2 regions of the Paenibacillus sp. sgz302148 genome follow, and region 1 is predicted to be linked to the other one. Evidence: a T-box and tRNA genes for the amino acid it is inferred to sense, from the RefSeq annotation. Region 1 holds a T-box; the other holds one or more tRNA genes.

Region 1 (15,150 bases):
AGAAAAATCCGGACATTAAAGTCGTCGACGAATCGCTCAATGACGAAAACGCGTTCAACAACAAATTCAAAACCGGCGTTGCAACCGGCAACATGCCAGAAATTTGGATGAACTACGGCGGCGAGGCGTTCAAGGATTACGCCAAAAATATCGCGCTTGATCTTGAGCCTTACCTGAAAGAAGACAAAGCATGGTCGGACGCGTTCCTTCCATTGTTCGATACTTGGAAATACAGCGATTTGCCGGGCATTTACGGCGTACCGAACGAGTTCTACAGCGTAGCGATCTACTACAACAAAGAATTGTTCGAAAAAGCCGGCGCGAAACCGCCGACTACGATCGAAGAAGTTCCGGCACTTGTCGATAAATTCAAGCCGCTGGGCGCCGTACCGATGGCGATGGGCGAGAAGGAAAACTTCCGCGGCGGCCACTTAATGAACTACTTGTCGATGAAAAAATTCGGCTTCCAAAAGACGCAAGATCTTGTTAACCGCAAGGCGAAGTGGAACGATCCCGACATGGTCGGATTGCTGCAAGTCATGAAGGACTGGCAAGACAAAGGCGTATTCGGCCAAAATATCGTCACGCTGGACAATAATGCGACATCGGCGATGTTCTTCAGCGGCAAAAGCGCGATGCTGTTCGAAGGCGTATGGGCGATCTCGTCCATGGCATCGTCTCCGATCGCGGACAAAATCGGCGTCATTCCGTTCCCGTATTTTGCGGACAAGCCGGAGTTCAAGGACACTTGGTTCGGCGGCGCGGGCGGTTATTCCATCGCCAAGGAAGCCGAAGGCGCAAAACGCGACGCGGCGGTTAAACTGGTCAAATATTTGACTTCGGTCGAAGCGTTCCAATATTACTTCGAAGCGACCAAAGGCGGCGTATATCCGGTCAAAATGGAAATGGATCCAGCAAAAGTCGATCCGGTTACGACGGAGTACGTCAAAGCGCAAAATTCGGCTAAAGAGTTCAAGGCCGAAATCGAATCCTACGATCCGCTTACGCAGCTGACGGACAAAACGCGAAACGAAATTCAAGGCATGTTTGCCGGCAACAGCCCGCAAAAAACGGCTGACGCGATTCAAAGCTTCGTGGAGTCCAACAAGTAATCTCAGGTAGCCTACTTTCATCGTACCGTCCGGTCGGGCGGTACGATGAATTGTATAGGGGTCATTTTCCGCGAAGGAGGGAAACCGAATGACATCGAAAAAATCGTTGTGGATCATATTGGCCTTCTTGGTGCCTACGTTTCTGCTTTATACGATCGCATACGTCATTCCGATGTTCCAGACGGCGTATTTATCGTTTTTCTCTTGGAACGGCATCAAGAACGTGCCGCTTGAATTCGTCGGCTGGAACAACTATGTCAAAATGTTCAACAATCCGGATTTTTACCGTTCTTTGAAAAACGTCGGCGTGTTCATTTTATCGTCGTTCGTTCTCATATTGCCGATTGCATTTGCGCTTGCCTTGATTACGACGAGCAAAATGCGCGGGACACGGTTTTTCAAAGTTGCTTTTTTCATGCCTTCCATTCTGCCGCTTACGGCAGTCGGTTTGATGTGGCAGTTTCTGCTTCGAGGGCAAGGAGGCTTGGTGAACGGCATCCTGACGGCTATCGGACTGGAATCTTGGACGCGCGACTGGCTCGGTGATCCGACGATCGCGATCTATGTCGTCGTTATCGTCAACGCGTGGATTTATTGCGGGATGAACATGATTATTTTCGGCAGCGGGCTTGTCGCCATTCCTGAGGAGCTATACGAGGCTGCGGCGCTTGATGGGGCTACAGGCTGGAAGAAGATTTGGTATATTACGCTGCCGCTGATGAAAGAAACGATCAAAATTTTCTCGGTTCTTGCGGTCACGCAATCGATTCGCGTATTCGGACAAATTTTCGTCATGACGGGCGGCGGGCCGAACGGCGCTACCGATGTGCCAACGACGATGCTGTACAACGAGTCGTTCAAGTACAACAATTTTGGTGTCGGGAACAGTATCGGGACATTCATTATTGTTGCGGCGCTTTTGGCTACGGTCATCCTGAATAAGGCGATGAGCTCCAAATCTCCACGATAATAAAGCGATCGGCAGGTGAAACTACACGATGAACTCGAACATGAGCATGAAAAAAACGCCCGTTTACATTTTTGCGGCAATATGTGCCATAGTCTTCATTTATCCCTTGATCTTCACATTGCTGTCGTCGTTCAAGGACAACAATGAGATTTATATGAATTCCATCTTTTCATTGCCGGTGGAATGGCGCTGGTCCAACTTCTCGCTCGCTTTTGTCGATGCGAAGATCGGCTTGTCCATTTTGAACTCGTTTATTTATGCAATCGCGGGTACGCTATTGACATTGCTTCTTGCTATCATGGCATCGTATGTGCTTGCGCGGCACCCGTTCAAAGGAAGCAGCTTTGTCTACATCTATTTCATTATCGGTTTGATGATTCCGATCTTCTCCTTGATGATCCCGATTTCGCGAATGATCGGTTCGTTCGGCGGGTTCAACAATTATTTGGTGATGATCGTTTTATACGGAACGTTCGAATTGCCGCTGGCGATTTTCCTGATCACCGGTTTTATGAAGGGCATTAGCAAGGAAATCGACGAATCCGCGGTCATGGACGGATGCGGACCGGCGCGTTTGCTGTTTCAAATATTGACTCCGCTCGCGATGCCTGCGATTTCGACGGCCGGCATTTTGGCCTTCTTCAGCATCTATAACGACCTGATCTGGAACGTTATCCTCGTTACGGATAAAGACATGTTCAACATTTCGATGGCGCTGATGGCGTTCGTCGGGGAACGCGGCGCGTCCCAGATGGGGCCGACATTCGCCGGCATCATGATTACGATTATTCCGACGGTCATTGTGTATTTGCTGTTCCAGGAACGCGTAGAATCCGGACTTGCGGCAGGCGCGGTCAAAGAATAAAACGATGCAGCGGGTCGGGTAAATTTTTTTCTCCGACCCCTTGCAATATCGGAGTGACCGTGGTATATTATTTCTTGTCGCTAATAATAATTGATTCTGTCGGGACGTAGCTCAGCTTGGTAGAGCACCTGGTTTGGGACCAGGGGGTCGCATGTTCAAATCGTGTCGTCCCGACCACTATTACTCACAATTGATTGAGCCCCGCGAAGTAAGTAGAATTCGATGCGGAGCTTATTGTTTTTTAGGGATTCAAAATGCGGGTGTAGTTCAATGGTAGAACTCCAGCCTTCCAAGCTGGTAGCGTGGGTTCGATTCCCATCACCCGCTCCATACGATAATGAGATGAAAGCCTTCCTTCGGGAAGGCTTTTTTTGATTTGGATTTGGAATTGGAATTGGACTTGGATTAGATTTGAATTTGGATTTGGATTAGATTTGCATTTCGGTTTAGCTAGATTTGGATATAGATTTAGATATAGATATAGATTTAGATTTAGAAATTTGATTTCTTTTTCGATATCGATTTCGATTTATAAAAATGCAAGATTCGGAGGAGGGTCAGGGCCAGGGAAAGATACCTAGTTACCTTGTAAACGGGCTGTTGAATTCGCATTCAGAAAAAATTTTCTGAAATTCAGATACTTTTTTCTGAATATCTTTCACAAAAATGGGGTCTAATGCGAAATTAAGAAAAAACTTTCTGATTTTAGCCAAAAATTTCTGAATTTCAGAAATTATTTACTGAATCATTTATGAAAGGCGAGTATTCTAAACATTTTCAGAAAATTATTGCTGAATTTCAGCCAAAAATTTCTGAATGTGTGAACGTGGGAATATGAACGAGGGAATGTATGAACGTGTGAATGTGTGAATTTGTGAACGTGGAATGTATGAACGAGGGAATGTGTGAACACGGGAATGTCTGACCGCAGGAGTGTCTGTTGATTGCAGAAGCTCCGAAATATCTTGACAACTTCCCGGACTGCGCATATTTTATGTATATATGAATAAAAAATTAATATATTCATAAAAATGATTGGCGGTGGAGTGTGCTATGAACGATATCATTGTTACGGATCAGCTTTCGAAGCGATATGGAAGCTTTCAAGCGGTCGCCGACGTTTCTCTCGGAGTGAAGAAAGGGGAGATTTATGGCTTCCTTGGCTTGAACGGCGCAGGGAAAACAACGACGATCGGCATGCTGCTCGGCATGATAAAACCAACGTCGGGAGCGGCATTTCTGAAAGGGAAGCGGGTTGGCCCCGATCAGGCGTCCTTGTGGAATAATGTAGGATGCATGGTGGAAACCCCATATTCTTATCCCGATCTGACGGTGAGCGAAAATTTGGAGATGATGCGGAAGCTTCGCGGGCTTTCGGATCGGCATGCGGTCAGCCGTATCATTGAGAAGCTGCAGTTGAACGCGTACCGGGACAAGAAGGCGAAACACCTGTCGCTTGGCAATGCGCAGCGCCTCGGCATCGCTAAAGCGATGATTCACAAGCCGGATATTCTTATTCTGGACGAACCGTCGAACGGTCTTGACCCCGCCGGGATATTCGAAATCCGGCACCTGCTGCAAGAGCTTGCCTTAAACGATGGGGTGACGATATTTATATCCAGTCACATTCTCGGGGAAATCGCAAAGCTCGCGACCCGGATCGGCATCATTCATGGGGGCCGCCTCGTGCAGGAGGTCGACGCCCATCAATTGGAACGGCTTCGGCGCAGGCGTCTGCTCGTCGATTCGAACAAACGCCAGGCGACGCAGGCGGTGCTCGAGAAGGCGGCTATTCCATACCGAGTAACGAATGACGGAATGCTGGAGTCGTCGGATCGATCGGCCACCGATCATCCCGACCGGATTGCAACCTTACTCGTTCAGGCGGGATGCCCGCCAACTCTAGTAAAGGTGGAGGAAGAGGATTTGGAATCGTATTTCTTCAGAACGATCGGATTAAAAGGGGAGGAAGCGAAATGACGATGTTCGGAGCAGCATTCGCAGCGGAATGGCTTAAAATACGCAAATCCAAAATGATCTGGACGACGCTTCTCGGATTTGCGGTTGCAACGCTCATGTGCGGATTTCTCATGTTTATCCTGATGGATCCTCAGTTTGCGCGCAGCAGCGGCTTGATGTCGGCCAAAGCCCAGCTTCAAGGCTCGGCCGATTGGCCGACGTTTTTCGGCATGCTGGCTCAGGTCGTATCCATCGGCGGCATCGTGTTGTTCGGGTTTGTGGCGAGCTGGGTTTTCGGCAGGGAGTTTTCCGACCGGACGGCCAAAGATTTGCTGGCGCTGCCCGTAGGAAGAACAACGATCGTGCTGTCGAAGTTTATCGCCATCCTGATCTGGTGCGGCATGCTCAGCTTGCTCGTCGTCGTGCTCGGCCTTCTAGTCGGCTGGCTCATCGGGCTTCCCGAATGGTCGGCCGGACATGCGGCCGACGGCGTTTATCGGGTGCTGCGAGCCGCTTTATTAACCGGCCTGCTCAGCACGCCCGTAGCGCTTGCCGCAAGCTATGGCCGAGGTTATTTGCCGCCGATGGGGATTGTCGTGCTCGTTATTTTCGCATCCCAGATGATATCGATTGTCGGCTACGGAGCCTATTTCCCGTGGTCCGTACCTGCCATCGTTAGCGGGGCGGCAGGTCCAGACCATGCCGACGTCGGACCGGTCAGTTATGTGATTGTCGCAGCGGCCAGCTTGTTCGGCTTCATCGGTACGCTAGGTTGGTGGCGTTATGCGGATCACAATTGAGAGAGTGGCATCGCTTGCAAAAAACGAACATAAATGCAAACGATTCGATATCGCGCCGTCTCGAACGGCTGTGCTACAGTAGTGTCGATACGCTTCCATCATAAATTCGTTGTTGTCTAATCCGTCCGGGATGCGGTATGTTTGATCTTAATTGAACTTCGAAGCGGAAAACCCGCGGGGGAGGCACTGCGGATGGGCAGGCGACGGCCTTTTGTTCGAATTCTGACGGTTAAAGAAAAGCTAGTGCTGTTTACGCTTTCGATGCTGGTGCCGGTATTGTTGTTTTCCTATTTATACTTGTTGCAATCGCAGCGGATTTTGGAGGAAAAGGCGGGCAACCTCAACAACGAATCGCTCGAGCTTTCGACCTCGTGGATGGATGAGGTGCTGCGCGGAGCTGTTCGCGTATCGTCGTTCGTCGAATCGGATACGAAGCTGCGGAATTTCCTGCTCGAGCATCAGGAGAAATCTCTGTTAGAGGAGAGCATCCTGAACATTCGTGACATGCAGCAGCGGCTGGAGGAAATTCTTGCGACGGAATCGAGGGCGACCTCGATATGGGTCTATTTTCCGCAGTGCAATGAAGTTTTATCCACTCAGTTCGGGGTCTACAAGGTACGCGATTATGTGGCGTTGGACTGGCTCAAGGGGCAAAGCGAAAGCGAACATCTCCGCTCATGGATTTATCCCGACGATACGGTGCTGCCTCACGCGGGATCATTGCTTGATTTTACGATGCTGAAAGGCAACGGCAGCCTGCAAATTTCGTTTACGCGCTCCGTTCCCGGATTCGGCACGAAAGAGCTGCCGGTCATCGTTGGCGTCGGCTACTTGGAATATACGTTGCAGGATTTAGTTATCGAGGCGGCTAAAAAAACAAAAACATCGCTTATATTGCTGAATCAGAACGGACACAGCGTGTTAAAAACGGGGAGCTACGTCGATGATTACCTTAGCGACTACTCGACGGATGCGATCGCGAAGCCTGCGGGCAAGCCATATCGCATCCAAGGACGCTGGCTCGTGACCACATCGGAATCGAAGCTGACGGGCTGGCAGGTCGTGTCGATCGCCCCGCTCGATAAGTACATGGGCGAGCTGAAGCTGCTTAACGGGTTAACGACAGCGTTAACGCTCACCGCCGTCGTGCTGGCGATCTGGGCGGCCGGCGTGTTGACCCGGGGCGTGCACCAGCCGCTGCTTCAGCTGCTTGGCGCGATGAAGCTGTTCGAGACAGGCGATATGTCGGCACGGGTATCGTATGACCGCCGGGACGAATTCGGCAAGGTGGCCGAAGGGTTCAACCGGATGGCGGAGACGCAGGAGCATTTGATCCGCACCGTCTACCAGGAGCGGATCGCGAAGCAAGAAGCGGAGATGAACTATTTGACCGCGCAGATCAATCCGCATTTTCTATACAATACGCTCGGCGCGCTCTATTCAATGGCCAAACGCGTGAATGAACCGCTCGCACAATCGCTGCTTGCCATGTCCAGATTGTTCAGGCTCAGCCTGAACGAAGGAAAAGATACGATGACCGTGCGGGACACGATGGAGCATATTACGAATTACATATACTTGCTGAACATTCGCAATCCCGGCAAATATCGGCTCGACATGTATGTCGAGCCCGGGGCGGAGAGCTTCCACATCCCGACGCTGATCGTCCAGCCTCTCGTCGAGAATGCCGTCAAACACGGCTTGGAGCTCGTTTCCGGTCAAGGCATCGTGCGGGTGGCGGTCACGCTGCTCAAGCGCGATGTGATGATCATGGTGACCGACAACGGCTCGGGCATGGGCCCGGAGCAGCTCGAACGGCTCCGGGAGACGATGACGGGCAATCGGCACGAAACGTATGCGGAGCAAGGCCGCAGCAGTGCGGACAGCGACGAAATCCGGGGTTCGGGTTATGCGCTGCGCAATATTTACCGCAGGCTTCAATTGAAGTATCACTCCCGTTTCTTGTTCCAAATCGATAGCGTACCCGGACGAGGGACCGTTGCGACGATCCGGATTCCGAGAAAGGATTACGAAGATGATGAGACTGCTGGTCGCGGATGATGAACAATATGTGCGTACGACGTTTACGGAGGAAATCCCGTGGGGGCAGTACGGCATCATGCTGGAAGGGGTTGCCGCGGACGGCAAGGAAGCCTACGACATGTCGCTTCGGCTGAAGCCCGACGTGCTGCTGACCGATATTCGGATGCCTTACATGAACGGGTTGGAACTGACGAAAGCATTGAGAAAAGAGCTGCCGCAGCTGAAAGTGATTTTGCTTTCGGGCTGGAGCGATTTCGAGTATGCCCGGGAAGCGCTTAAAGCGGGCGCTTCCAACTACCTGGTGAAGCCTTGCCCGGACGAGGAGATCATCGACGCTTTGCTCGTCGTCATGGAGGAGCTCGGTTTCGAGCGCAAGGCGGGCAGGACAAGCAGCCAAGGCCAGTCGGCCGAAGATGGAGGCACCGTACAGGCGAAGCGCCATGCGATCCGGCTTGCCTGCGATCTGATCCATCAGGATTTGAGCAAGGCGGTTACGTTAACCGAGGTTGCGGCCAAAATCAGCATGAACGCCTCCTCGTTCAGCAGGCTGTTCCGTCAGGAAATGAACTGCTCGTTCTCCGAATTCGTCACGTCGGCCCGGATGAATATGGCCAAAAAAATGCTCGTGGAGAGCAATATGAAAATTCAGGACATTGCCCAGCAGGTGGGCTACGTCAGCGTCAGCCATTTCGTGCAGGTGTTCGGCGACTATACCGGCATGACCCCGGGCACGTTCCGCGAGATTAACGGTTAATTGCATAGAGGAAGCGGTCAAAATTGCGATGGCGATATCGCAATTTTTGCATTTCTATCGCTTTTGCGGCCGCCCTAACATTTACGATATAAATGCAAAATGTTCGTTATGTAAGCGCTATACGGAAGGTGGTATATTGGGCTCGACAGGAACATCAGAGGTGAGCCACTTGAATGCAGAAACGATGAAACCAGAAGCGGCCGTATCGAAGCCGCAAGCCAAAGGCCAGGGAAGGAAGGCCAATCCGCTGTACAAGTACCGGTGGCAATACGCCATGATTTTGCCGGGCGTAATTCTCGTGTTGTTGTTCAACTACATGCCGATGGTCGGCATCCAAATCGCGTTCCGCGATTACAACATTTTTACCGGTGTATGGAAAAGCCCTTGGGTCGGCTTCGAGCATTTTTCCTTTTTGTCCGATCCGGAATTTTGGCGGTTGTTCCAAAATACGATTTGGATCACCGTGCTGAAGTTCGCGTTCGGCTTTCCGGCGCCCATTATACTGGCGATCATGCTGAACGAAGTCAAGCGTCCGCTGTTCAAGCGATTCGTTCAATCGCTCACGTACATGCCGCACTTTGTCTCATGGATCATCGTCGCTTATATCGTGGAAGCTTTGCTCTCCCAATCGACGGGCCTCGTCAACGACGTCATCGCAGCGCTTGGCTTCGAGAAGGTATACTTTATGGGCGACGAAGCATGGTTTAGGCCGATCATCGTATTCACTTCCGTATGGAAGGAAGTCGGCTGGGGCTCGATCATCTATTTGGCGGCGATCGCCGGGCTAGACCCGCAGCTGTACGAGGCGGCCAAAGTCGATGGGGCGAACCGATGGCGGCAGACGTGGAACATTACGATTCCCGGCATGATGCCGACGATATCGATTATGCTCATTCTTTCGATCCCGAATTTGCTCAATGCGGGCTTCGACCAAATTTTTCCGCTGCAAAATCCGGTGAACCTGCCCGTATCCGAAGTCATCGATACCTATGTCGTCAAGACCGGGCTTAATCTCGGCTACTACGGACCCGCGACCGCGATCGGCCTCGCAACGGCGATCATCCAGTTTGCGCTCGTTATCATGACGAACAGCCTGTCGCGCCGCATGGGCGGCTCGCGATTATTCTAGAGAGGAGTGCGGACATGCACGCGACAAGGGGCGAACGCTTCTACCATTACATCAACAACACGTTTCTGCTGCTGCTTGCGGCTTCGGCGTTGTATCCCTTTATCTACATGACGGCGCTGGCGTTAAACGAAGGCTTGGATGCGCTCAAAGGGGGCATTTACTTCTTGCCCCGCTCGTTCACTTGGGTCAACATCATGACGGTTGTCTCGAACCCGCTCGTTCAGGACGCCTTTACGATTTCGCTGCTGCGCACCGTGATCGGAACGGCGACAGGCGTATTCGTCACCGGGATTTGCGCCTACGGCTTGGCGTTCCGACAGCTTCCCGGGCGCAAGGCGCTGATGCTCTATTTTCTCATTCCGATGCTGTTCTCCGGCGGGTTAATTCCTTATTTCATTCAGCTTCGCGATTTAGGGTTGATCAACACGTTCTGGGTATACATCATTCCTTCCGCATTAAGCATTTGGAATCTGATTGTGATGAGGTCGTTTTTCGAAAATATTCCGGAAGCGATCATCGAGGCCGCCGAAATCGACGGCGCCAATGCTTTCCGCATTTTCTGGCGGATCGTCATTCCGACCTCGCTGCCGATGATCGCCGCGATTTCGCTTTTTACGGCCGTGGCGCATTGGAACAATTGGTTCGACGGCGCTTATTTCGTCAACGCGCTTGAGCTCAAGCCGCTGCAGACGTTTTTGCAGAACATGCTCGCCAATGCCGAAGCCGCGCAAAACTTACGCCAGGGCGTCAACAGCGAGGCGATCAGCGACGCCGCTTCTCGCGCGGTTACGCCGACTTCGCTGCGCATGGCCGTTGTCGTACTCGGGACGATTCCGGTGCTGCTCATTTATCCGTTCCTGCAGAAATATTTCGTGCAGGGCGTCATGATCGGCGGCGTCAAAGAATAAAGGGATGCTCCGCTGCTTGTTTCAAGGGCCCGAAACCGGCACGGTTCACCATATAGGCAATTTTTGAACATTTTGATTCCAGCATGAACGACGCCAACTCCAACTTTACGAAAAGGGGATCGAAAACATTGAGAAAGCTGAAATATTTTCAGTTGTTTATTATCGCGGCCTTGATTTTGTTAGCGGCTTGCTCGGGCAAAGACAGCTCCACGGATTCCGGCAAATCGCAAACCGGCGAAACCTCCGCCGAATCATCGGGAGATAAGAAGAGCGCTCCGGCTGACGACAAGAAGGAACCCGAGAACATTACGGTGCATGTCGGCATCAACTGGATCGCTCCGGTGAAAAACGACGGCATTTTCGACCAGCTCCGCGCCGAAGCATCCGGCGTTTATACGAAATGGACGTACGAAACGAGCGATAACGAAGACACCGGCCGGCGGCTCAAGCTGACGAGCGGCGACATGCCGGACATCTGGGCGTTTTACGGCCCGAACGGACAGGCGCAAACCGATTTTCTGAACGCGGACGTCGCCCTTCCGATCGAGCAATATTTGAACATGCCGGACAAATATCCGAACCTGAACAAAATTTCGAAAGCGATTAAAGATTACGTCAAAGCGCCGGACGGTCATACGTATTTCATTCCTTTGTTCATCGACATCGAAGGCGGACCGTCGAAGAAGGTGGAAGACGGATTTTGGGCATGGGCGCAAAACGGGATTTTCGTCCGCACCGATATTTTGGAGCAAACCGGCATGAAAAAAGAAGATCTCGCGACGATGGAAGGCTTCGAGGCATTCCTCACGGCTGCCGCCAAGCTGAAGGATTCCGGGGGCAATGCGCTGATCCCGCTGACGATGGGAGACGGCTTTAAAGGCTGGCGTTCGATCGGAGCATCGTTCGGCGTCGAATCGGTCAGCGAAGCAAGCGGCATGATTCCCGACGGTAGCGGCGGATTCACGGCGACCCGCGATCTGGAAAACTACAAGAAGACGTGGCAGTGGCTGAACAAGATGTACAACGCCGGGTTGCTGGATAAAGAAGCGCCAACGCACAAAAAAGAGCTGTACCTGCAAAAGCTGACGACCGGCCGGGCGGCCGCCTACATCGGTTCGATGTCCGATATCGCCGAAAGCGGATGGATGCCGGCTAAAGATCGAAACGAGGTTTCCACGAAATTCCAAGCGATTCCGTTCCCGAAAGTGCAAGGCGTCGACAAGCTGGGCGCAATCGAAGCGAAAAATCCGCTTCCTTGGACGGGCGCCTACATCATGAAGGGCAAAAACTTGGAAGCTTCGCTGAAATATTTGGACTGGACGCTCGGCAACAACGTCATGACGGTTGATTACGGCCCTCCGGGCGATGCGCCGAAATACGTATGGAACTATGTGGACGATACAAAAACGATCTGGAATTTCAACAAAGAATTCGCCGACGATCTGTCGAGCGGCGATCAGAATAAGCTGCAAAAGTATGGCCAACAGCCTTGGTACTTGGCCAATACGAACGTGCCTGACGTCGACACGAACGAAAACAACGTCAAAAAGCTAAAATATGAGCTGCAAAAAGCAAGCGGCATGCTGCTCGCCGGCCAAGGCGTGAAACGGGACGGCCATAACTACGATTCGGTGCCGGTGCTGCAAGGCGGCATTATCGAGAAATATAAGCCGGCGGTCGACGCGGTCGAAACCGAATACCGCGCGAAGCTGATGATCGCCAAAACGCCGGACGAATTCGAGGATTTCTGGAGCAAATACCGCGACGATTTGGAGAAAAAAGGCAAGTGGACGGATTATAAAGCCGAATGGCTGAAGCAATACGAGGAATTCAATAAACGGGTGCAATATTAGGCGAACACAACACGGGGAACAGTCGAGAAACCGCTAGGAATGAAGAGCCTGGCGGTTTCTCTTTTGGAGGCGGAAAACATTGAAGTCGGATTTATGCAACAAAGGCATTATCGTTTCATGCCAGGCGCTGCCCGGAGAACCGTTGTACGGGATGAACGCGATGGTCGGCATGGCAAAGGCTGCTTTGGAGGGAGGAGCAGTCGGTATCCGGACGAACGGCATCGACGATATCCGGGCGATCAAAAGCGAGGTTCCGATCCCCGTCATCGGCTTGATCAAACGCGTTATTCGCGGCTCGGATATTTACATTACGCCGACGATGCGCGAGGTGAGATCGATTATCGAAGCGGGAGCCGATATCGTGGCTCTTGACGCCACCGATCGCGAAGACCGGATGGAGCGGTTCGGCGTGCTGGTCGAAGAGATCCATCAAGCCGGCAAGCTGGCGATGGCCGACGTCTCGACCTTGCAGGAGGGGATCATAGCGGAGCGGCTTGGCGCCGATCTGATCTCGACGACTTTGTCAGGGTACACGCCGTACAGCCGCAAGCTGAAAGGACCGGATCTGCAGCTCGTCGCCGAGCTTTGCGCGCAAGTGAATAAGCCGGTCGTAGCCGAAGGGCGCATCTGGTCGCCGGAAGAAGCGATCGCCGCTTTCGCTGCCGGCGCGGAGTGGGTCGTCATCGGGAGCGCGATCACGCGGCCACAGCTGATTACGGCGCGGTACGTGGATCGGGCGCGGGAATGGGTCGGGAAGCAGGTATTACCGAGTTATTGACGAAGAATGTTTTGAACGAGCTAGTCAAAGCGGTTCGCAGGCTGGAGAGATCGCCGCTTGCAACGCCGCTTTATTTTGCATATAATATAGTTCATTAGTGTCTTGTTTTAATATCCATCATAAATGCGATGACGGAGAAAAGTACGCAGTGCCTCTTTACAGGGAGGAGCCGCCGGAGATTGAGAGCGGCTCTACGGAATCAGGCTGCCGAAGTTCCCTCCCGAGCAGTCCTTTGAACCGCCCTGGCCACTCGGCTTAGGCTCAAGTAGAAGGTACCGGTCACGATCCGTTAATCGAAGAGTGAATGCGTTCGGACATCGCTGCAGCGGCGAGTTGGAAGCATTCGAACAAGGGTGGTACCACGGCCATTTCGTCCCTTCACGGGAGGAATGGTCTTTTTTGTTGTCACAACAAGGAAGTTTCGATGCAAAAACTTTTAGGAGGGCATTAGCGATGAAAGAGCGGTTAACGGCATTAAAAACAGAAGCGCTGGGCGAGCTCGAGCAAGTGGCGAACCAGCAGCAATTAAACGATTTGCGGATCAAATACCTCGGCAAAAAAGGAGCGCTCACCGAAATTTTGCGCGGGATGGGTTCCTTAAGCGCAGAGGAGCGTCCGGTCATCGGGCAAGTCGGCAACGAGGTTCGTGCGGCGATCGAGGAAGTGATCGCGGCGAAGCAGGAGCGGTTCCAACAAGAAGAAACGGAAAACCGGCTGCGCGCGGAAACGATCGACGTTACGCTTCCGGGCCGTCCGAGCCAGCCTGGCGCGGTTCATCCGCTGAACAAGGTCATTCAAGAGATCGAAGATATTTTTATCGGCATGGGTTACACGGTTGCGGAAGGCCCTGAAGTGGAAAGCGATTACTACAACTTCGAGGCGTTGAACCTGCCGAAGGACCACCCGGCCCGCGACATGCAGGATTCGTTCTACATCACGGAAGATATCCTGATGCGCACGCAAACGTCTCCGGTTCAGGTTCGCACGATGGAAGCGGCCAAAGGCAAAGCGCCGCTCAAAATCATTTGCCCGGGCAAAGTATACCGCCGCGACGACGACGACGCGACGCATTCGTTCCAGTTCCATCAAATCGAAGGCCTCGTCATCGGCGAAAATATTCGTATGAGCGACCTGAAAGGGACGCTGCTGATGTTCGTGCGCGAAATGTTCGGTCAGCATACGCAAATCCGTTTGCGTCCGAGCTTCTTCCCGTTCACCGAGCCAAGCGCCGAAGTGGACGTCACTTGCGTTCACTGCCGCGGCAACGGCTGCCGCATTTGCAAGCAAACCGGCTGGCTCGAAATTCTCGGCTGCGGCATGGTGCATCCGAAGGTGCTGGAAGCCGGCGGCTACGATTCGGCGAAATATACCGGATTTGCGTTCGGCATGGGCGTCGAGCGGATTGCGATGTTGAAATACGGCATTGACGACATTCGTCATTTCTATACGAACGACCTGCGGTTTTTGAAGCAGTTTGCCCGGATATAGACCACCCCGGATATTCAGTTAGAACGGGAAGAAGAGGAGCGAAAAAACATGAAGGTATCCTATCAATGGCTAAAAGATTACGTAGATATTAACGGATATACGGGAGAGCAGCTGGCGGAGCTGTTCACGCGCGGCGGCATCGAGGTCGACATCGTCGAAAACCGCAACAAAGGCGTAAGCGGCGTTGTCGTCGGTTATGTCAAATCGCGCGAAAAGCATCCCGACGCGGACAAGCTGAGCGTGTGCGTCATCGACGCCGGCCAAGGTGAAGACCTGCAAATCGTGTGCGGAGCGAAAAATGTCGCCGCCGGACAAAAGGTGCCTGTCGCGCTGATCGGCGCGAAGCTGCCGGGCGATTTCCAAATCAAACGCGCGAAGCTGCGCGGCGTCGAATCGCAAGGCATGATCTGCTCGGCGAAGGAGCTTGGCTTGAACGACAAGCTGCTGCCGAAGGAAATTCAAGAAGGCATTCTGGTGCTGCCGGAGGATAC
Region 2 (15,150 bases), on a different contig from region 1:
CGACACTTATTCGGTAGACACGGACCGCGGGACGTACATATTGCGCATCTATAAGCACGGATGGCGCACGGAGTCGGCCATTCGGTTTGAGCTGGACTTGTTGATGCATCTTCAACACCAGGAAATACCTGTATCGGCTCCGATTGTGCGGCGCGACGGGGAGTGGCTGACCAAGCTGCAAGCTCCGGAAGGTACGCGGTTTGCCGTTCTATTCACGTTTGCCGAAGGCGCCGGCAAGGTGGATCCGAGCACCAGTCGTCTTTATGGGAAGTCGGTTGCGCTTCTTCACCGGGCTGCCGATCGTTTTACGTCTGCGCATGAGCGTTTTTCGTTAGACGCGCAACATTTACTTGAGGAACCGGTCTCCTATATCGTTCCCGCGATTCAGCATCGTGAGGAAGATTTGGCCTTCCTCCAAGAAACGGCGGAGCGCTTGAAATCCCGACTGGCTGCTATGGGGAAGGATGTTCACGAGTGGGGAATTTGCCATGGCGACTTGCACGGGTGGAATGTATTTTACACGGCGGCCGATGATTTGACCCATTTTGATTTTGACTGCTGCGGGGCGGGGTGGCGTGCATATGATCTGGCTGTTTTCCTGTGGTGCCGGATGGAAGGACGAACCCGAGAAGAGGAATTCAAGGACGAGAGCTGGGACGCCTTTCTTGCCGCATACACAGAGGAGCATCCGATGAATGCCGCTGATCTGGAGGCGATACCGATGTTCGTTGCCATACGCCAAATTTGGCTGATGGGCCTGCATCTCAGCTTTCGTTCGGTTTGGGGCGCTTGGCAGGACGACGGTTATTTCGACGGGAAGTTCAAGTTTCTACGCGCTTGGGTACAGGCGCACTCACTATAGTAAAATAGAGCCGCATTCACGCACCGGGGGCAGTCCCCTGGTTAGCTAGCGAGTGCGGCTCTTTTTATATATTGAGGTGGCTGCAAAATGCGGTTAAGGATATTAGAAATTAACCTTGAGCAGCTTTGCTTTTACGATGCCCTTGATGCTGCACCGCTTCGCGATCGCTTTTATGAACCAGCACAAGAATCGCAGGGAGCAGCATGCCGCGAACGAGGAACGTGTCGATCAGCACGCCTGCCGCCATCATGACGCCGAACAGGAACAACTCCTGCAGCGGTTGCGTAATGAGCACGCCGAACGTTGCCGCCAGAATGAGGCCCGCGGACGATATGACTCCGCCCGTCAACGCCACGCCGCGGCTGACCGCCGTCCTCCAAGGGTGGTTCAACGCTTCTTCCCGGATACGGGATACGAGCATGATGTTGTAGTCAACGCCTAATGCGACCAGGAACACGAAGGTGTATACCGGAATGCGGTAACTGATGCCCTCATAACCCAGAATGGAGTGGAAAACAAACCAACCTAATCCGATCGTCGCCGCATAGGACAACAAGATTGTCAGGATCATATAAATCGGCAGCGTGACGGAACGCGTCTGGAATGCCAGCATTACCGTAATAGCCAAAGCGATTAACGAGAATAATATGACCGTATCTTTAGCATTCATGCCGCGAACATCCAATTGCTCCGCTGTTTGACCGGCATAATGCAGCGTTGCGCTAGCCGTATCAAAGCCGCTGTCTTGAAGCATCTGCTTCGCGTCGCCGCGCAGCTTCTGCATGAAATCGAGTGCAGCCGTATCGTACGGATTGTCTTTGAGAACCAATTGCAGCTTGATGGCGTTTTTCTGGTCGGATAGTGCGCCGGACTTTGCCAGTACGGCAGGGTCGGCATCAGCCGTTACGTCCGGCTTCACCGAATCGACATCGGACAGCTTCTTGAAAGAATTCGTCAGAGCGGCAAGCTTCTTCATCAGCTCTGCGTCCGGCGTCACTTCGTTTTTCAAATCCAGAACAACGGTAATTGGAGCAAGCTGTCCTTTCGGAAATTTTTGCTCCAACACTTCGAAGCCTTGGCGCGAAGAGATGTTTTCGGGAAAAGACTTGAGCAAGTTAAACGAAAATTTCATCGTACTGATATTGACCGCGCCTGCGATAAGCGGTATGAGCAGCAGAACGGCCGTAACCCCCGGCTTGCGCGTAACGAACGCACCGATTTTTCCCCACATGCCGGCAGGATTAGGTGAGGTCGCAGCAACCGTCTTCTCTTGCTGTTTCGGTACGAAAGGCCAGAACGCTTTGCGCCCGACGAGGGCGAACAAAGCCGGAATCAACGTTAACCCGGCAATCAGGATGACGACCATCGTCACCGAAAATACGGGTGCAAAATAATGATACGGCTTGAACACGGCCAGGAACAGCAGCAGCACCGCCATAAGCACCGTGCCGCCGCTGAACAGGATCGGCTCGGCGACGTGCAGCATCGCTTTTTGCATCGCTTCGTATTTGCTTTCCGTATGCCTCAGCTCTTCCCGATAACGGGAAAAAATAAACAGGCAATAGTCGGTCAACACGGCAAACAGCAAAATCATCATGATCGAAAGCGCCTGCTTGTCAATTGTTAACCAGCCGGCCTTGGCGCCAAGCCCAAGCAGCTTGTCGACGGCTTCATACACGAAAGCGGCTATGGCAAGCGGAATAATCGCCAGCAGCGGCGAGCGGTAAATGGCGATCAGAATGATCAGGATCAGGACGACAGTAGCGAGCATCAGTACGAAGTCCGCATTTTTGAACAATGAAATCGTATCTGCTGAAATGCCGGCAGGGCCCGTAATATCCAAGGTCACTCCGCTGATGGCCGCGGTATCGAAATGCTCGCGAATTTGCTTCAGCGTATCGAAGGAAGCGCTTGAGTCGATATCCTTCTCAAGTGCGGCGCTCAGCAGCAGCGTTGTATGATCTTCCGAGAACAGCTGCCCCTGCACCGGAGGCGGTAATTGATGAAACGGCAGCGCGTTCGCGACATGCTGCGGCTTATCCGCAGAAACGAGCCATTCGGACAACTTGGCGATCTTCGCCGTCTGCTCCGGCGTTATCGGTTGATCGGCATGAAATACGAGCAGCGCGGTTAAGCCGTCTTCGGAAGGAAAACGCTCGTCCAACAGCTGTTTGGCGACTTCCGCCGGTTTATCGTCGCCGATGCCGCCTTCCCCGGCGCTGATGCTATATTGTTTGGCCCCGGGCGCGACGCCGGCCAGTATGACGACAAGCAGCAGCCAACAAACGAGCGTAATCTTCGCTCCTTTCGGGCTGCTGGCAAATCGGGTTATGGCATGCAGTGGTTTAAACATAGGTTCATTCACCCTCCCATCCTTATTCTCCCGTATTGTAGGAGAGCAATATGAACGGACGATGAACGAGAGATTACAATTGCCCCATCCCTTTAATAGGTCGAATGAGGGCTAAGCTGTAGATTCCGGATCATTCCGGGGTGAACGGCAATTTGAAGCCGATGCAGTGCCATAACGACTGCCCCGGCTACCGCCGTAAGTTCCGGTACCATGACTTGATACTTCTTATTTTTGCCTTCGGCTAATTTGCTCTCCAGAGCCGACTTCATGTAGGGACTTTGTATGACGCTGCCAATCCCCGATACGGCCACAAGTTCCTTTTGAAAACAAGAACCTAGAAGCTCGACGCCTACAATCACTTGATGGATTGCCCTATCGCAAACGAGCTGTGCCAATGAGCTTCCGTTACAGGCCGCCGCCGTAATCAAATGCGCCATTCTTCCGAACATTTTGTCGCGTTCCTTATGGTCTTCAATGAAGCCGCGAACCGCGAGATGCCGCAATTGCTCCAAATTGCCGACAGACCAATAACGAACCATTTCGCGAAGGAGCGGCTCGTCCGACGAGTCGTGGTTGCCTGCAAGCGCTTCGTATACCGCATCGTAGGAAAGGAACCTGGCCGCGCTTGCGGCATAATGATGAAAATCATAATTTCGAATCTGCGTACCGTCTTCCGTTATCGCAAAAATAATGGAACCGGTACCTGAAACAACGACAATGCCGGGCTGTTCCAGGAACGCACCCGCATGGGCGATGACGGCGTCGTTGACGTGCCACTTCGGACAAGCTAAACCTTCAATATCCGTTAAGGCTTCCACCCACTCTAGGTCCTGCTCGGAATCGAACCCTGCGATGCCGGCACATATTCCTTTCACTTGACTCAGGCTGCAGCCGGATTCGGCAATCGCCTGCTGTATCGTTTGGCGAACATTTTTTATGGCGTCATTGTCCTTATTGATGGAGGATGCGCCGCCTTCCACATAAGAAAGGACCGATCCGTTCAGATCGCTGATCATCACCCGGGTATGGGAACCCCCTCCGTCAATGCCCAATACGACCGCTTCGTTTGTCATGAATTACGCTCCTTTGCTCAGTTAGCAATCTTGTAACCATCATAGCGCGCATAGTATGATTTGTTAAAATAAATAGATTCCATAACAGCTATACGGGGAGGGTATAACTATCATCAATTTGGAGCTGTACCGAGTCTTTTATTTTGCCGCGATATCGGGCAGCATCTCCAAGGCGGCTCGGCAATTGCATATTACCCAACCTAGCGCGAGCCAAGCGATCAAGCAGCTGGAGGAAGCGCTGCAATTGAATTTGTTTCACCGAACGCCAAGAGGCGTGGCACTCACGGTGGATGGGAAAACATTATTCACCTATATCGAACAAGCTTATGAGCTTATTACATCGGCAGAGAATCGAATGAGCGAAATCGCAAACCTGAATATCGGCGAAGTCAGAATCGGCGCGAGCAATTCGATCATCCGATACGTCCTTCTTCCATTCCTGAAATATTTTAATAACCGCTATCCCGATATCACCCTAAAGTTAATGACGGGATCAACTTCGCGCTGTTTGCAAAATCTGAAAGAAGGGAAACTCGATTTTTGTCTGGTAAGGCTTCCGAGCGACGACAAACTGCTGAAATCGACCAAAGTGTTTACTGTCCAAGATTGTTTTGTAGCGGGGGAGAAGTATCGGCATCTCGCCGACCGGGACGTTTCCTTAGAGGAGCTTGTTCGGTATCCTCTCATTGTGTTTCCTTCACACATGTCTACAAGGAAGTCGTTGGATCAATTTTTCGAATCCCACAAACTAACGATTCAGCCTGTTTACGAAATCGGGAGCCGGGAAGTTCTCATTGATTTTGCTAAAGCCGGGTTGGGCATATCTTGTTTGGTTAAGGAATTTATTCAAGAAGAACTGGCGGAGGGTTCGCTTGTGGAAATTAAACTTCGCGAGCCTTTGCCCAGGATCGAATTCGGCATTGTTCAATTAAGGGATGTTCCGCTGCCCGGAGCGGCGACGAAGTTGATAGAAACGATATTGGGGAAAGTGGCTCGGGACGGAATCGAACCGCCGACACAAGGATTTTCAGTCCTTTGCTCTACCGACTGAGCTACCGAGCCATATGAAATAACATGCAAAAAAGCTCCTGATCCCGAAAAGGGACGAGGAGCCGTGGTACCACCCTAATTAGAGCATTCTCCTATAGGTTCGATCATATAGAGAATGTTCTCGCTTAATTGCATAACGGAAAAAATCCGGTTCGCCTCTACTTGCCCGTATCCGGGTTTCAAGGGACTGCTCAGGAGTGAACTTCAACCAACCTTATCCCCAGAAACGCTCTCAATCTCCGGCGTTTCCTCCCTGTTAAGGAGTATTGATTTACTTTTCTCCATCTTTGCATTTATCGTGTATTCAATTTTTTCCTATTGTAGATTATAAAATGATTCAAGTCAAAGGGATTGTTTAATTATATGGATTCACTCCCGGAATGTTGTTATCCAAGCGGCTCCCTTATTTGTCGTTAAATCCACCAGATGTTCTTGCAAAACCGGCGGCAATACGCCATGTTGTTTGATGCTTTCCGTGGTAAGCTCGATCCAATAAAACTCGAGGTGATTCTCAAGAGATTTGGGGTTGAAATGAGATTTTAACTGATCGGAACTTGCTGCAAAAAGATGGCTGATTTCATGCTGCATCACCCCATGCTCATCCACCCGATGCGTTTCGGCAACGCCCAGGAAGCGGCCGATCGTGAAGCTGGCGCCAAGCTCCTCATACAGTTCTCTGCGCAACGCCTCTCGTGCTCCTTCGCCACGGTCAACACCCCCGCCAGGTAAAAATGCATGTGCTCCCTTCATGCGAGCAATTAAAATCTTGCCCTCATCAACGATGATGGCTCGAGCGATGTGACGGAATACGATGTCCATATTGACCTCCCATATATTGCTCTAGCTTAAAGGCAGCGTTACGGTCATCGTGGTGCCCTCGCCGGGGACGCTGGAAGCATCGATGCTGCCGCCGTGCAAAGCGACGATTTTGTGGACGATAGCAAGCCCGAGGCCGCTGCCCTCTCGATTGCGGTTGCGAGACTTGTCTTCCTTGTAGAAGCGCTCGAAAATATGCGGCAGCACCTCGGCGGCGATGCCGATGCCGGTATCGCTGATCCGCACCGTGACCGCATCGTCCTTGACGCGCGATTCGACACGGATCGTGCCGCCTGCGGCGGTAAATTTGATTGCGTTGGCGAGCAGATTTTGCCATACCTGATGGAGCAAATCCCGGTCGGCGGTTACGGTTGATTCCGCCAGGTCCAGTTCAACGGCAAGCTGCTTCTCGGTCCATTGCCATTCCATCGCGATCACCGCCCCGCGGAGCTGCTCGTCCAGCCGGTACGTCTCGCGGCGCACCGTGCCGGCCTCGTTGTCCAGCGCGGCCAGCGTCAACAGCTGCTTGCTGAGCGACGACAGCCTGCGGCTCTCCTGGTCGATGATCTGCACGTATCGCGTCCGGTCTTCGGGCGGCGTATCTTCATCCAGCGCGGCTTGCGCGAATCCTTGGATGGAGGTTAGCGGCGACTGGATTTCGTGCGATACGTTCGCGACGAATTCCTGACGCATATCGTCGAGTCGCTTGAGCGAGCCCGCCATCGACGTGAAGTGCCGCGCCATATTGCCGATCTCGTCCTTGCGGCTGACGTCCAGCTTCACGTCGTAATCGCCCCCAACGATCGATTGCGTCGCGGCCGTCAGATCTTTGACCGGTTTGACGATATACCGACTGAGCACGACAATCAGCACCAGGCTGAACAAGAAGGTGAATCCGAACAACACGGCGACGAGCAGCCGCACTTCGCCGATTTGCTGTTCTAGATTCGGGCGGACGAACATGGCGTACGTTTGCCCGTTTACTTTGATCGGCAGGCCAATGGTGTTCTGCACGCTATTTTCAAAATACCCCGCGATCTGCAGCCAGTGGGGTTCCCGCGTCATGCCGCGATAAATATGGCCCTGCAGCACTTGATTGATCTGATCGGGGGCGAACTGCCGGTGCTTGAACGGAGCGCCGTAAAATTGGGTTTCGCCCCGCGCATCGACGACATACAGCTGGAAGCCCATGTCCGCGATGCGGGTCAAGTAGCGGCCAAGCGGCATCTCCGGCATGTCTTCATACAGGGCGCGAATTTCGCCGCCGAGGCGCAATATTTTTTGCTCGTTGAAATCTTGAAGCTTCGTTTGATAGTAATAGTTGGCGACGAACAAAGCGAGAAATCCGCTCACGAGTGCAATAAGCACGAAGGTGACGACGATGCGGATGTATAGGGTCTTCATCTAGCGGACCTCCAGCTTGTAGCCGAGGCCGCGTACGGTGGAGATAGCGAAATCGTCCGTTTTGCCGCCGAACCGCTCGCGCAATCTTTTGATATGGACGTCGATCGTCCGGCTGTCGCCGGCGTAGTCCGCACCCCAGATCAGCTCCAGCAGCTGCTCTCGCGTGAAGATCCGCCCGGGATGGGCCGCAAGCTGCGCCAGCAGCTCGAATTCCTTCAGCGGCAGGACAAGCGCTTCGTCGTTCACCCAGACCTCATAGCTTTTCCGGTCGATAATCGTGCCGTGCAGCTTGATCCGCTCGGACGACACCAGCTGGTAGCGGCGCAGCAGCGCCTTGATCCGGAACAGCAGCTCTTTCGGCTCGAACGGTTTGACGAGGTAGTCGTCCGTGCCGGCGAGGAACCCTTTTTCCATATCGTGCACCTCGCCCTTCGCCGTCAGCATAATGACCGGGATGTCGTAGAAATGGCGAATTTCCTCGCATAGCTCCCAGCCGTTTTTCTCCGGCATCATGACGTCGACGACCGCCAAATGAACTTGCTCCCGTTCGAGCAATTGAGCCGCTTCTTGCCCGTTCTCCGCCTCCAGGACGGAATAACCTTCTTTCTTCAGAAAAAAGCGAAGCAGCTCCCGAATGTGCGGGTCATCGTCCGCGACGAGGATGTGTATTCTCATGGCTTAACACTCCTGCTTTGAAAATGTAGTAGATATTGTTGCCTGCTCTTGATTCACGATTTCATTGTAACAGTACCATTCCCTTCTCACCAAATTCTCATTTTTCTTTCAGCTTAAATTCATTTTGCTATTGTACGATGGTGAAATAACAAGATTCGATAATCGGAGGGATTGTCATGGTAAACCGCAGGCTGCTTTCCTACCCGGCTTTTGCTTTGTTGATGGTTACTTTCCTCATGATGCTTGCCCATGTTTGTATCAAATAGAAGCGTAAGCTTGGGGTGAAAAATGAAAAAAAGCATTCCGCACCTTCTACTCAAGATGTTCTTAGCCGCGGTCGTCTTCGCCAGCGCGGCGTTAATCTTGCTGAGCATAACCCAACGGACAAGCTTGAACGTACGGTCTTCTCCGCTCCGTCCTCTGGACGGGCTGCTGGACCATGCAAGCGAGTTGTTCGCGCTACTAGCTATCAGCTTGATCGGCTGGCGGCTGCTTGGCTCGTCGCTGCGCAAAGCGCAGCCGGTGCTGGCCAAGACGCTGCAGCGGGTATGGCTGTTTTTTCGCAGCCGCCACATGCTGTTCGGTTGGATCGTGGCCGCCGCGGCGACCGGGCATGGGGTCTATTTTTTGCTGCAATGGCCAAGGCACCAGAGTGCCCAGTACAGCGGATTGATCGCTTATGCGGCGATGGGCGCGGTTGTTGGCGTCGGCGTTTATTTTCAAAATCGGGGGAGAGCGAGCCGCAAAGTGCGGATCGTGCATACCGCGCTCGGCATTTTGTTCATAGCCGCCATGCTCGTGCATGCCTGATAACCATATTGAAAGAAAGAGAAACGCAAGACTAGATTTTGCCGTATGTATGATTACGAAAAAAAGTTCGGCAGGATTCGTTGCTGAGAGAAAGGAGGTGAGCACATGGAGATCCCGTTCGACATAGGCTTGCTGCTGTTAACCATCGGTTTGTCCGGCTATTTGCTGAGCGGCTGGCTGGATTCGATATCTTCGAAGGAAATAAGCTTTCGATGCAGCGTGAAGGAGGATGGCAGCCGGCAAGCTCAAAGCGTATCGATTCCGGGGATGTGCGTCCGTTTGCTGTACATCCGGCGTAAGCAACCCAAGCGCTGCAGGCGAAAGCCGAGTGACGACGAAGCACCCACGATCTTGTTATGTAAAAGTCATCTCAACATAACAAGGAGGAATTTTCGATGTATTCTTGGTTTGGACCGATCGCCGAAGTATTGGACCCCGTGCTCACCTTTCTCTATAGCCTCACCCACGATTGGGGCATCGCCGTCATTTGTTTGACCTTGCTCGTTCGCAGCATCCTGATGCTGTTTAATGTGAAAACCGCCCGCCAGCAAGTCCGGCAAGCCCGTATTCGGCCGCAGCTCGCGGAGCTGAGGGACCGTTACAAAGACGATCCGAACCGTTACTTGCAAGAGACGATGAAGCTGAACAAGGAGCATGGCATCAAGCTTTTTTCGCTTGGCATGCTCGCGGCGCCGATTGTCCAAATGCCGATTTTGGCCGGGATGATTTCGCTGTTCAGCAGCCACGGCTCGGCGATGACTTCGGTGCTCGTCCCTTGGGTCGCGACGCTTGCCCATTCCGATCCATGGCATATTGTGCCTCTTGTCTACGCGATTCTATCGTTTGTAGGTTTCCTGATTCCGCTAACGAACGAGTTGGCGGTTGCTCAGTCGATAGTCGGGCGAATCAGCTTGCCGCTCCTGTTCAGCGGATTTTTCTCCATCATGCTGTGGAGTTCCCCGATCGCACTCGGCTTATACTGGACGGCCAACGCGATCGCGGTGCTGCTGGAACGCGGGTTCTATCGGACGCCTGTCGGCAAGGCGCTGCTATATCGAGGAATCCAGCCGAAAGCCGCCGAAAGCGCGGTTTAGCATCATAAGGTCATCTTTAGGTTTTCGGGTAAACAACCCGAAAGCCTTTTTACTTTTCGATGCCCGGCCAGGCCCAACTATAAACTAGATACGATTGCAAAAGATCCGACATATACACCTTCGGAACCGCCGTGCTACATTCATTTTGTAAACGGTACCAAGCCGTTTATACTACTTAATCCGGAGGTGCGGTCAACCCCATGAAGTTAGGAACTGGCAAGATCTATAGAACGATGCTCGCCTTGGCGCTAACGTTCGGCTTATTCGCTCCGAATGCTTTGGCAGCGGGGCAACAAAACGAGGAGCCGGGCTTTGCGAATGCGCAAGCGGATCGTGTTCCGCCATCGAACGATAGCTTGACGAACATTGCGCAGGGCAAACCGTATACGATCGCCCAAGGCTTTCGAGACGAGGACCTGATGGCCTACGAAACCCGAACGGCGGCCGACAACGGGTCGCTCTACGAGTTGACGGACGGCAGAATCGCGTCGACCAAGCAGCATGACGATTATTGCAATTGCGACGTCATGTTCCTGGACAAAAACTGGATCGGCTTCAACCGCCAGGTGAACCGTTCGGTCGTCATCGACCTGGGCGAACCCAAATATGTCGACAGCGTGATCGGCGGCTTCCTGCAGGAACGCACTGCTGCCGTCGAGCTGCCTCGTTACATCCAGTTTGCGCTGTCGAATGACAATGTGAACTGGTTCCGCGCAGGCGAGCAAAAACCGGTCTACTCCGATTCCCAGCAGGCGTCTCGCAAAGAAATCGCCCAGCAAGGGGTCAATGCCGTCGCGCGGTACATCAAAGTGGAGTTTGAAGTGGGCATGTTCACGTTTGCCGATGAGATTCAAGTGCTGGGGCGGGATGCCAAAGCTTCCGACCGCCCGGCGAGCAAGCTTCCGCGGGAGATCGCGCCTGCCCCTGACGAACCTCCTACCGTTAAACAAGCTGGCGGTGTCAAGCATATGTATATTTCTTACTACTACCCGGTTGGCGGTGGAAATGAAATGCTAGGCAAATGGACGAAGGAAGACTACAAATCGGTGATTTCCCATACGAACCCGCAGGGCGAGCGTACGGAGTGGATGTTCGACACGATCTTATTTTCAAACGGCGGCGATATTTATACGGAATACAATACGAAGGACAAATGGCAAACATACTTGGACCAGCTGTTCTCCGACAATCTCCATATTAGCGCGCTGGATCAGGCGACGGCCGAGGCCAAGCAGGCTTTGAGAGACCCGAGCTACAGAACGAAAGTCGTCATTTCGATCCCGTACCCGAATCCGAATCCGAACGGTGTATGGGGGCAGTTAGCCGGGCAAACGGTCGATTTCGACATCAAAAACGGCGAGGCGTCCTCGTTCGAAGCGAGGAAAAAAGCCGTTGAATGGTACATCGACACCGTCGTCAATACGTTCAAATCCAAGCATTACAAAAACCTGGAGCTGGCCGGCTTCTACTGGCAGCATGAAGAAGTAGGCTTCGGGACGATGAACGAGGAAAATCTAGTCAAGCATGTTGCGGCCAAAATTCATAGCGGCGGCATCAAAAAGAAGTTTTATTGGATCCCGTTCTTCCAATCCAACGGTTCGACAATCTGGAAGGAGCTTGGTTTCGATGCGGTGATGATGCAGCCGAACTACTATTTTACAAGCAAATTCGGGCCGAACGTCGAATCAAAAGGGAAAATTGACATCGGTCGCCTGCAGACAACGGTTGCGACAGCAAAACGCTTCGGGATGGGCGTGGAGGTCGAAGGCGATTACCATATGACCTGGAAAGGCTGGGGCACCGATTGGGATGGCCAGCTGTACAACGGGGAGTATGCGAACCGCAAATATTATGCTTATTTGAACGAGTTCAAGAAAGCGGGCCTTGATCAAGTGACTACCGGCTACTATCTCGGAGCGAGGACGGTGCTTCGCGATATTGTTCAGGACGCCGATCCGAAGGTGCGCAGCGCATATGACGAAACAAGCAAATTCATAGACGGCACGTACGAGGTCAAAGTGCTCGACGAGACGGAAATTCCGCTGCCGAAGGGCGATACGTGGGATCAACCGATCGAAATCGACGCTGTCGAAGGCGATGCGTATACGTCTTATATCGAGGTATCCTCGTCCAAATGGATCAAGTTCCCGATCAAAGCCCGCGAGGACTGGATCGTGACGCTTACGCCGCTGAACGGTGCACAATTCTCGATGGAAACAAGGCACTGGGGACCGACGCAAACAAAACATAGCGGCTTCTCCTACAACAAAGCTTCGGAAGTGCAATCCATGCTGGTCAAAAATCCGGGCGGTACCGACACGTTTATTATGCTGCGCGTGTTCCCGGATGGCAGTCCGAGCGGAAAATTCAAAATTTCGCTCGCAAGGCCGGTGGAAGACGGAACGATGATGATGAACGCGATCGATCTGTCGAACGACGATAAAATCGCCGGTACGGCGGTACAGGCCGGGCAAGAGATTTGGTACAAAATTTCCGGCAAAAGCAAATACGCGCTTTCGCTAGTACCGGACAACAACGCCGACTTCGACGTCGCGCTGTATTGGGATGCGAACAGCGGCGCGGCGCAGGCCGTTTCGAAGGAAGGAGCGGGTTTGACGAAAACGATCAACTACACGAACGGTTTCGCGGATCAGTTCCTGTATTACGTCAAGGTAACGGCAAAAACAGCAGGGACGTTTACGTTATACAACGGCATCACGCCTCCGGGACAACAACCGGCACGCGGCACGAGCTATGCCGATGCGATCGCATTGAATGCCGCCGAAGGCTTGGCGTACGAATCCGCCGCAATGAACGAAGGCTTGGCGGTAGACGGAGCGAGATGGTTCAAATTCGCCGTTGCCCCCGGCGAGGAATGGGAAGTTACGCTGACCCCAACCAAAGGTACGGCGGGTGTGGCAGATTCTGAAGTTGCGATGGATATGCGATGGGTGGAAGGTCCTGCGCTAAAGTGGACGTACAGTTATATGTCTCATGATACGGAACCACAAAAGCTGACGGTACTCAATGAAGAGAGTGTTACCCGATTTGCCTACGTCCGGGCAATTGCACAGCAAACGGGCGGGAACTATACGCTTGCTCTGCATAAGCTGACACCGGCTCCTTAAGCCGCATCTTTTTCGCACCTTGCACAATTCCAGCAAGCAATATTGGCGCTGTGTGACAGCAGCCCTCCACAAAAACCCGCCGGCATGCGGAATGCCGGCGGGTTTGCTTTAGATATGGTGGGGGGACCGCGTTACGATGGCGGCCAGCCCAAATATTCGGGGGGGCTTAAGGCGAGGGTAGCTTATTTTGAACCGGAATCGGATTTTTGTAATACTCGATCGCTTGCTCTCTCAAGTAACCGCCGTCATCGTCGCTGTAGACGGCGATTTTGTCGTTCGTATGGACGCTTCCGTCTCCCCAGCCCTTTACGATATTCGTTAACGGCTCCGGATTGTAAATTTCCGTTTCGTCCTGTTTTTTATTGTAGTGCGCGGTGGAATCCGGTTGGCCGTGGCCGAACATCAACCCGACGATGCCGACGTCAACCAGCTCTTGCATATGCCCGAACAAGTACTCCGCTTTGTTGTCCTGCCAGTGCCCCGGCGTATTGTCCATCGTGCGGTATACCTGATTCCCGACGGGGATTTGCCAGATCATCGCTTTTTTGCCCGCTGCCTCTACCGCTCCTTTGACGAATTGCTCCCATCTGTGGAAGTTCGGCAGCGTCAGGTTGGTGCGGTCGAGCCAATCCCCGGTTGCGCCGGAGTCCTGATCGTCGATGTCGTTGAAGATGAAGTCATACGGCTTGATGCCCACAGGAACGTCCCGCGTTCCCGACTTGGCGGCGAATTCGCCGGCGAGCTTGCCGAGTGCATAAACATCAAGCGTCGGGTCGGTGCTTTTGCCGACATCCTGCAGCGTCCCCCAGCTGTTCACGTGAGGCGCCATCAGCACATTCGGCGCGTACATGTCGCGCAGCCGAAGCAGCGCGTAGTTGTAGCCTTGGAACGTATCCGGCAAGCCTTCCAGCTCCGGCATACGGGTGCTGGACACCGCGGCCTTCAGGAAGGAAGGATCGTTGCCTTGCGCCGTACATTGGCCGAAGCAGCGCTTATTGTCGAGCACCGCCTGCTCGGCGTAGCCCGCCAAGTCCGGATCGACGTGCACGACGGCCGTTTTGCCGATGCCTTGCCGATCGTTGTATTTGCCCGTGCCGATCAGTTGCATCAGCAGCTTGAACTCCTCGAAATAAGCGCGCATCGCGTAAGGATCGTTTAAGGTGATGATATCGTCTTTCGTTTCGTCGCAGCCGATGCAGTCGGCCGAAATGCTTTGCAGCATCTGGTAAAACGTGAGAACCGGCGTATAGCCGCGGTCGGTCGCTTTTTTGGCGTAATCGTATGCATAAGCGCCTTCGAATGTGCCCACATTTCCTTGGTCCCAATATCTCCAGCCGTTCTCGTTGTTCACCCCGCCGTTCAAATAGCGGTAGGCGAAATTCCAAGGAGCACCCGTCTGCGGCATCCAGCCGGTAACGCCGTAATCGTCGTTGTTCGTCGCGAACACGCCCAGCTTCATGATTTCCGGCAGCGCAGGCTCCTGCGCCGGCTTCGGCGCCGGCGGATCGATCTGCGAAACGACCTTGAACGAAGCCGCGCCTTCTTCGGACAACAGCTTGCGGCTCATGTCCGGATTATACAGCTCAACGTTGATTTTATAGTCTCCGTCCAATACGTATTGGATGACGTCTTCTTTGGTACGGATCGTTCTTTCATCCATTTTGATCCACTTCGGCAGCGTCCAGTCGATCGACAAGGCTGCCGTTTGATCCGCAGATACCGCTTGATCGCGAAGCGTTTCGGTATGAACCGCTTTGCCGGTCAGCACATCGACGAAGGTTACTTTCATCGATACCCGTGAAGGAACGGTGCTGCCGACTTGGGCATGGACGTTCAGCGTCTCGCCCGCGCTAACCTCCGCTTGTTCCGTCCTGGCTATGGCGGT

What was found. A T-box is a leader RNA that pairs with one kind of tRNA and senses whether it is charged. The one in region 1 lies ahead of pheS (phenylalanine--tRNA ligase subunit alpha), so its partner is inferred to be a tRNA-Phe.
Region 2: it encodes a tRNA-Phe, which carries the amino acid that the T-box ahead of pheS (phenylalanine--tRNA ligase subunit alpha) is inferred to sense. The anticodon was not compared.

Annotation. Positions count from the first base shown of each region.
Region 1 covers NZ_JBVYOJ010000005.1:85,322-100,471, reverse strand. Annotated here, with positions in the region: gene AC0LWM_RS09220 (extracellular solute-binding protein) at 1-1,112, shown strand, start outside; gene AC0LWM_RS09215 (carbohydrate ABC transporter permease) at 1,201-2,082, shown strand; gene AC0LWM_RS09210 (carbohydrate ABC transporter permease) at 2,111-2,947, shown strand; tRNA gene AC0LWM_RS09205 (tRNA-Pro) at 3,048-3,124, shown strand; tRNA gene AC0LWM_RS09200 (tRNA-Gly) at 3,204-3,277, shown strand; gene AC0LWM_RS09195 (ABC transporter ATP-binding protein) at 4,001-4,927, shown strand; gene AC0LWM_RS09190 (ABC transporter permease) at 4,924-5,706, shown strand; gene AC0LWM_RS09185 (sensor histidine kinase) at 5,899-7,767, shown strand; gene AC0LWM_RS09180 (response regulator transcription factor) at 7,742-8,503, shown strand; gene AC0LWM_RS09175 (ABC transporter permease) at 8,673-9,632, shown strand; gene AC0LWM_RS09170 (carbohydrate ABC transporter permease) at 9,647-10,540, shown strand; gene AC0LWM_RS09165 (type 2 periplasmic-binding domain-containing protein) at 10,669-12,393, shown strand; gene AC0LWM_RS09160 (N-acetylmannosamine-6-phosphate 2-epimerase) at 12,473-13,171, shown strand; T-box leader at 13,291-13,552, shown strand; gene pheS (phenylalanine--tRNA ligase subunit alpha) at 13,625-14,659, shown strand; gene pheT (phenylalanine--tRNA ligase subunit beta) at 14,708-15,150, shown strand, end outside.
Region 2 covers NZ_JBVYOJ010000027.1:8,274-23,423, reverse strand. Annotated here, with positions in the region: gene AC0LWM_RS28750 (phosphotransferase enzyme family protein) at 1-862, shown strand, start outside; gene AC0LWM_RS28745 (MMPL family transporter) at 972-3,215, opposite strand; gene AC0LWM_RS28740 (BadF/BadG/BcrA/BcrD ATPase family protein) at 3,308-4,288, opposite strand; partial or broken gene AC0LWM_RS28735 (LysR family transcriptional regulator) at 4,407-5,258, shown strand; tRNA gene AC0LWM_RS28730 (tRNA-Phe) at 5,278-5,350, opposite strand; T-box leader at 5,386-5,635, opposite strand; gene AC0LWM_RS28725 (NUDIX domain-containing protein) at 5,708-6,157, opposite strand; gene AC0LWM_RS28720 (sensor histidine kinase) at 6,179-7,558, opposite strand; gene AC0LWM_RS28715 (response regulator transcription factor) at 7,559-8,233, opposite strand; gene AC0LWM_RS28710 (hypothetical protein) at 8,522-9,043, shown strand; gene AC0LWM_RS28705 (YidC/Oxa1 family membrane protein insertase) at 9,439-10,137, shown strand; gene AC0LWM_RS28700 (DUF4855 domain-containing protein) at 10,338-13,265, shown strand; gene AC0LWM_RS28695 (hypothetical protein) at 13,432-15,150, opposite strand, start outside.